Regions from separate parts of the Amaricoccus tamworthensis genome, predicted to be linked through region 2. Evidence: riboswitches for the same ligand, from Rfam matches in the RefSeq annotation. Region 2 holds a riboswitch; each other region holds the start of a gene.
What was found. Region 2 has a riboswitch for thiamine pyrophosphate ahead of ACP15P_RS19600 (YkoF family thiamine/hydroxymethylpyrimidine-binding protein). Riboswitches for the same ligand answer to the same signal wherever they lie in the genome.
Positions count from the first base shown of each region.

Region 1: linked by a shared signal. The riboswitch ahead of thiM (hydroxyethylthiazole kinase) and the one ahead of ACP15P_RS19600 (YkoF family thiamine/hydroxymethylpyrimidine-binding protein) in region 2 are both predicted to bind thiamine pyrophosphate.
Region 3: linked by a shared signal. The riboswitch ahead of ACP15P_RS02635 (thiamine phosphate synthase) and the one ahead of ACP15P_RS19600 (YkoF family thiamine/hydroxymethylpyrimidine-binding protein) in region 2 are both predicted to bind thiamine pyrophosphate.

Region 1 covers NZ_JBNAFV010000005.1:110,604-112,859, reverse strand. Annotated here, with positions in the region: gene moaB (molybdenum cofactor biosynthesis protein B) at 1-213, shown strand, start outside; gene ACP15P_RS10935 (DUF2161 domain-containing phosphodiesterase) at 217-921, shown strand; TPP riboswitch at 948-1,044, shown strand; gene thiM (hydroxyethylthiazole kinase) at 1,096-1,884, shown strand; gene thiE (thiamine phosphate synthase) at 1,881-2,256, shown strand, end outside.
Region 2 covers NZ_JBNAFV010000017.1:71,049-73,304, forward strand. Annotated here, with positions in the region: gene ACP15P_RS19590 (ABC transporter ATP-binding protein) at 1-64, opposite strand, end outside; gene ACP15P_RS19595 (ABC transporter permease) at 61-849, opposite strand; gene ACP15P_RS19600 (YkoF family thiamine/hydroxymethylpyrimidine-binding protein) at 854-1,462, opposite strand; TPP riboswitch at 1,456-1,568, opposite strand; gene leuC (3-isopropylmalate dehydratase large subunit) at 1,857-2,256, shown strand, end outside.
Region 3 covers NZ_JBNAFV010000001.1:555,594-557,849, forward strand. Annotated here, with positions in the region: gene metG (methionine--tRNA ligase) at 1-395, shown strand, start outside; gene ACP15P_RS02630 (rhomboid family intramembrane serine protease) at 409-1,161, shown strand; TPP riboswitch at 1,213-1,317, shown strand; gene ACP15P_RS02635 (thiamine phosphate synthase) at 1,460-2,026, shown strand; gene ACP15P_RS02640 (ABC transporter substrate-binding protein) at 2,070-2,256, shown strand, end outside.

The DNA of each region.
Region 1 (2,256 bases), on a different contig from region 2:
GTTTCGGCCGAGAAAATAGGGACATCAGCAATCCAGAGCCGCGCCTGCGCCGGGGTTGCGGGCGGTACGTATCTCTTTGCGCTGCCCGGCAGTCCTGGTGCGTGCAAGGATGCCTGGGACGGGATCCTGGAGAAGCAGCTCGATTACCGGCACATGCCCTGCAATTTTGTCGAGATCATGCCGCGTCTTGAGGAACACAAAAGGCGCAAGTGACCGATGCGTGAGACCGATCTCTATCCACCGCTCAAGCGGTATCTTGAGGCGCAGGGATATGAGGTGAAGGCCGAGATCGGGGACTGTGACCTGCTGGCCGTGCGCGGGGATGAACCGCCTCTCGTCGTCGAGATGAAACTGACGTTTTCGCTGGCCCTGGTGATGCAGGGCGTGGCGCGGCAGGCTTTGTTTGAGCATGTGTATCTGGCCGTGCCGGTGTCATCCGACCGGGGCTGGAAACTGCGTTACCGGGATATTATCCGCCTGTGTCGCCGGTTGGGTCTGGGTCTGCTGGCGGTGAAGACGGACGGGGAGGGCACGGTGGAGGCCCATCTCGATCCCGGTCCCTACCAGCCGCGACGCAATGCGAAGAAGGCCGGGCGGCTGCTGCGCGAGTTTGAGCGGCGGGTGGGCGACCCGAACGAGGGTGGCAGTACCGGGGTGAAACGGATCACGGCCTACCGGCAGGACGCGCTGCGCTGTGCTGCGTATCTGAGCCTGAACGGCGCTTGCAGGGCGGCACTTGTGGCGCGCGATGCGGGTGTGCCTCGGGCGGCGGTGTTGATGCGGGCGGATCACTACGGCTGGTTCGAGCGGGAGGCGCGGGGGATTTACGCGTTGACGCCGAAGGGGCGCGAGGGGCTGGAAAGCTTCGCTGACGTGCTGGCGGAGCTGGAACCGCCGAAACCGGCCGACGGAGATGTTTGACAGGCTCTTCGGCCTGTGTGACAGAGACATGGCGACAGGGGCGCGCGGCATCGGCCGGGCTGAGAAGGACCCTTTGAACCTGAACCGGATCATACCGGCGGAGGAAGTTGCATGGCGCGGGATCAGAGGACCGGATTGACGCCAGGCGCCCCTCCGTCACAGCGAGGGAGAGACATGAACACACCAGCGGAACACCTGAACCGGATGCGCGACCGCACACCGCTCGTCCAGAACATCACCAACTATGTTGCCATGAATGTCATGGCCAACATCATGCTGGCCGCCGGAGCCTCGCCCGCAATGGTTCATGCCAGCGAGGAGGGCCCGGAATTTGCCGCAATCGCGAGTGCGGTCAGTATCAATATCGGTACGATTGACGCGGACTGGGCCGAGGCGATGGCGGCGACGGCTGAGGGTGCGCAGAAGGCCGGCACACCCTGGGTGCTGGACCCGGTTGCGGTGGGCGCAACGGCGTTTCGGCAGGAGCAGGGTGCCCGGCTGCTGGGGTTTAAGCCAACCGTCATCCGGGGCAATGCGTCCGAGATTCTGGCGCTGGGCGGAACGGCTGCTGCGGGTCGTGGCGCTGACGCGGCAGATCCGGTTGCGGCCGCGGAGGCTGTCGCGCGGGACCTGGCCAAACGGACCGGTGCGGTCGTCGCCGTGACCGGTGAGGTGGATTACGTGACCGATGGCGAGCGCGCGGCGCGCGTCTCGAACGGTCACAGCCTGATGCCGCTCGTGACCGCGCTGGGCTGTTCACTGACCGGCTACGTTGCGGCCTTTATTGTGGATGAGGACCCGTTTGATGCGACCGTGGCGGCTCTGGCGTGTTTTGCGGTGGCCGGTGAGATTGCCGCGGATGGGGCAACCGGGCCAGGAAGCTTCCAGGTGCGGTTCATTGACGCTCTGCACAGCCTGACCGCGGACGTGGTCGCGGAGCGTGCCAGGGTGTCGGCCGCGTGATCCCGCCGCTGTGTTTTGTCACCGACGCGGACGCGCCTCTGTCCATCGTGGAGCAGGCCGAGGCGGCGGCGCGCGGGGGCGCGGGCTGGATCCAGCTGCGCCACAAAACCCTGCCGGACGCGGATTTCGCCGGGCTGGCGCGGGAGGTCATGGCCGCTATCGGAGGGTTTGGTGCGTCGCTGATCATCAATGATCGGGTCGACGTGGCCAGGTCGGTGAATGCCGCCGGTCTGCATGTGGGGCAGTCGGACGGGGATGTCGGCAAAATCCGCGAGGCGATTGGGCCCGACATGGTGCTGGGCCTGTCGATTGAGGCGGAGGATCAGCTTGCCGCCATTCCGCCCGGCGCGGTGACCTATCTTGGCGTTGGCC
Region 2 (2,256 bases):
TGTCGTTCAGCACTTCCGTTTCGCCCAGCGTGACGGACATGTTCTGCAACTGAAGAATGCTCATTTTCCGTCACCCACATACCGCCAGCGCAGAACGGCGCGTTGCAGCAGCGCGGTGATGGCAAACAATACGAGCGTCAGGCCGGAGCTGATGACCACCGCGGCCAGAACCAGGTCGGGGCGGAAGCTGTTTTTGGCGTTCAGGATCACGATGCCGAGGCCCGCCCGCGCTCCGACGTATTCCGAGAAAATTGCGGCCACGACCGCGTAGGTGATCGAAATCCTTAGTCCCGCGAAAAAATACGGCATCGCCGACGGAAGACGCGCACGGAGGAACACGACCCTCCGCGAGGCTCCCATGGAGCGAAGCAGTTCGCCAATCTCGGGGTCGGTCGCCTCGTACCCGTCCACCAAAGCCACCAGCATCGGAAAAAACGTGACCAGCGCGACGAGCAGGACCTTGGGCGTCAGATCAAAACCAAACCAGAACACAACCAGCGGCGCGATTGCCACCAGCGGGAGGGTCTGGCTGATCACAAAGATCGGAAAAAGGGCGCGGCGCACGCGCGGCATGAAATCCAGCGCTACCGAAAGGACGAATGCCACGGTCATGGACAGGGAAAACCCTGCCAGGGTCGCCCGGATCGTGGGCAGCGTGTTTTCCCAAAGCAGCTGTCGGTTCACTGCCATTTGTTCCACCACCCGCGAAGGCGCGGGCAGCATCAGGGGCGATATGCCGGAGACATGTACCAGGATTTCCCAGGCAATGATGGCGCAGGTCACGCTCAGCACGGCCGGGACGGCCTGGGCAATGCCTCCGCCGGTGTGGCGGGGCAGGGGACGGCTCAACCTGTCAGGTCCCGGTGGGGCTGTTGGCTGAAACCGTCAGGTCGATCGTCACGTGACCGTTTGGCGGACCAAACCGGCAAAACGCCTGCTGAAGCGTAGCGAAAACGGGGCCCGCATCGCCAGAGAGCCGGGTGCAGAAGTTCTTGGAGCGGTCAAAAGTGCCGCTTCGCTTCAGGAAGTCGATGCAGCCCATGATCTCGAGCATGTGGTCGCCCGCGCCCATGACATAGAGCGAAAACTGTGCGGCCGCGTGCTGTCCCGTGTCGGCAGTTGCCGCCAGGGCCTCGAGCGCGGCGTCCTGCCTCGTTTCGAGAGGCTCGGACGGATTGGCCAGCGCGCCGGTCCGGCAAATGGGATCATCCGGCTCACCCGGGCATCCGCGCGACAATGTGGCGCGCAGCACTACATGATGGCCGGTCGAAGCCGCTTCGGCAAAGAGGTCGCGCAGGGCGGGAAACAGCACCTCGGGAGGTCCAACGATCAGTGTTGAAATATCGTCGGTCTCAATTCGTAGACGGTCCCGCCAGGGGTCGAGCGCCCTGAGCGATCCCAAAATGACGTCAACGAACCCGTCGGTCATGGGATAAAGTGAAACCTGTGCGCCTACGAACATGTGCAGTCTCCTTGCTACGCTGGCATTATCCAGATCAGCTTTGAGGGTCCGTGGACTTGTGCCCACATCTCAGCCGCGACACTACGCGGCACCCCTGAGTTGAGAGTTCATTTTCAGATCGGGGTCGGGATTGCAAGCTGATTTCGGCAAATGGCGTCGAAGGCCCGGGACCGGCCCCCAATTCACGGTATCGGCGTTCAGAGTGGGAAACCGCACCCATTCTTGCCCAAAAATCCAGGAAGCGTTAGAGAAGCGCCATGAATGGAATGTTTGACATGGATGATCACGCGCGGCTGCCCTGGCGGTTCCACCGCTGGCACGTGACCCTGCGGCTATGTGGCTGAACCATATAGTGAATTTCTGATCTCCTGAACATTCTGGCAGAGGAATAGCCATGACAGCGCCAAAAACACTCTACGACAAAATCTGGGATGCCCATCTCGTACACGAATCTGATGACGGCACCTGCCTGCTTTATATCGACCGCCACCTGGTCCATGAGGTGACCAGCCCGCAGGCTTTTGAGGGGCTTCGCATGGCCGGTCGCAAGGTTCGCGCGCCTGGCAAAACCGTGGCCGTCCCCGATCACAATGTGCCCACAACGACCGACCGTGCAAGCGGCATCATCTCCAACGAGGAGAGCCGCATCCAGGTTGAGGCGCTGAAAAGCAATGCCGAGCAGAACGGGATCACCTATTACGGTGTAAACGACGTGCGGCAGGGGATCGTGCACATCGTTGGCCCCGAGCAGGGCTGGACGCTTCCGGGCATGACGGTGGTCTGCGGCGACAGCC
Region 3 (2,256 bases), on a different contig from region 2:
GTCTCAAGGCCTATGAGACCCACATGGAAGCCATCGACCTGCGCAAGGGCGCGCAGGAGTTGCGCGGCATCTGGGCCGCAGGAAACGAATACCTTCAGGCAGCGGCTCCCTGGGCGCTGTTCAAAACCGACCCGGACCGGGCGGGCGCGATTGTGCGCTTCTCGCTGAACCTCGTGCGCTTCTACGCCGTACTCTCGCAGCCCTTCATCCCCGACGCCTCCCGCGCGATGCTCGACGCGTTTGATGGCGAGGACTTTGCCTGGCCGGAAGACGTGAGTGCAGCGCTGTCGTCGCTGACACCGGGATCGGCGTTTACCACTCCGGAAGTGCTCTTCGCCAAAATCACCGACGACGCCCGCGAGGAGTTTTCCACCCGCTTCGCCGGAACGGCCTGACCGCGCAGACCCGATGTTCCCGATCCGCGACCACAACCCGTCCGGCCGCACCCCCTACGTGACCTGGGGACTGATCGCGGTGAACATTCTGGTCTTCGTGATCATGTGGCCCAGCTACTCGAACGGTCCGGAAATATCCCGGATCCTCGCCAACTGGGCCCTCGTGCCCGGCATCGTTAGCGAGGGCGGCAGCCCGGCAACCTTCCTGACCTCGATGTTCATGCATGGGGGTCTAATGCACCTGGTGGGCAACATGCTGTTCCTGTGGATCTTCGGGGATAACATGGAGGACCAGTTCGGCCACCTGCCGTTCCTTGGTTTCTACATTGCGTCGGGCATCGGTGCTGCGCTGGCACAGTACCTTCCCGACCCGACATCCTTGGTCCCGATGGTCGGGGCCTCCGGCGCGATCGCCGGGGTCATGGGCGGATACCTTCTGCTGTTTCCCAAGGCACGCGTTGATATCATCATCATCCTGATCATTTTTTTCCGCACCTTTACACTTCCCGCTTGGATCGTTCTTGGCGTCTGGATCGGTATGCAGACATTCTCGGGCCTGTCCACTTTTGGTGCGGCGGGCGGCGGCGTGGCTTACCTTGCCCATATTGGCGGTTTCGTCGCGGGGCTGGTTCTGACCATTCCATGGTGGCTTCGCCAGGGCGGCCCGGCTTACTGGAGCTGCACACACGGCACCCCACCACACCCCGAAGCCGAATACCCCTGGCGGAAAAGCACCATCCCCCAGGTGCCGCGCCGGAAAAGATAACACTGATACCGCGCTGTCTTGCGGAGCGGTTCCGGCCCGTGCTACCCAAGGTCCAATCCGTTGGGGGGCCTTTTCTGAAGGCTGAGAGGTGTCAGACACCGACCCATCGAACCTGATCCGGCCAATACCGGCGTAGGGAACGGATGTTGGGCTCACGCCCGCAGTCCCTCCCAACACGGTTTTGTCCGGACATCCGAAAGGAAGGACACCGGGACCCGTGTTTGACGAAGCCGAAGACAGCGACGAACCGTCCGAAAATAACGACGGCGAAAGCGGTTTTCCCGCGCGCTTCTACCCCATCTTCCCCGCCTCCGAGTGGCTGGAATACCTTTTGCCCGTGGGCATCAAAATGGTGCAACTGCGTCTGAGGGACATGCCCGAGGAGGACATGCGCGAGGAAATCCGTCGCAGCGTAGACCTCTGCGACAGCTACAACGCCACCCTCGTCGTCAATGACCACTGGGAGCTTGCCATTGAGGAGGAGGCCCCCTTCGTGCATCTCGGACAGGAGGATCTCGACGACGCCGACATCCACGCGATCCGCTCCGCCGGCATCCGCCTCGGGATCAGCACCCGCGACCATCTCGATCTCGACCGGGCCCTGATGCTGGAACCCGACTACATTACGCTCGGACCGATCCATCAGTCCAAAACCCGGCACGGCTACCCGCTTGGGCTCGAGCCGATTGCCGAGTGGAAGGAACTGATCGGCCACGTACCTCTTTGCGCCGTGGGCGGCATCACCCTCAAACGCGCCGCCGCCGTGTTCGACGCGGGTGCGGACATGGTCGCGGTCACAACGGACATCACCGGCCATGACGACCCCGAACTGCGGGTCCAGGAATGGCTCGAAAAAACCGAATAACCGGGTCCTCCCGGCGGCCCACCTCACATCCCAGGATTAAGACATGAACAAAACCCTCGTGACACTGCTGGCCCTTGGCCTTGCGACGCCCGCCGCCGCCCAGGACAAAATGACCGTCATCCTCGACTGGTTTGTAAATCCCGATCACGGGCCGATCATCATTGCGGAGGAGAACGGCTATTTCGAGGAAGCCGGCCTTGAAGTCGAGGTAATCGCCCCGGCCGACCCCG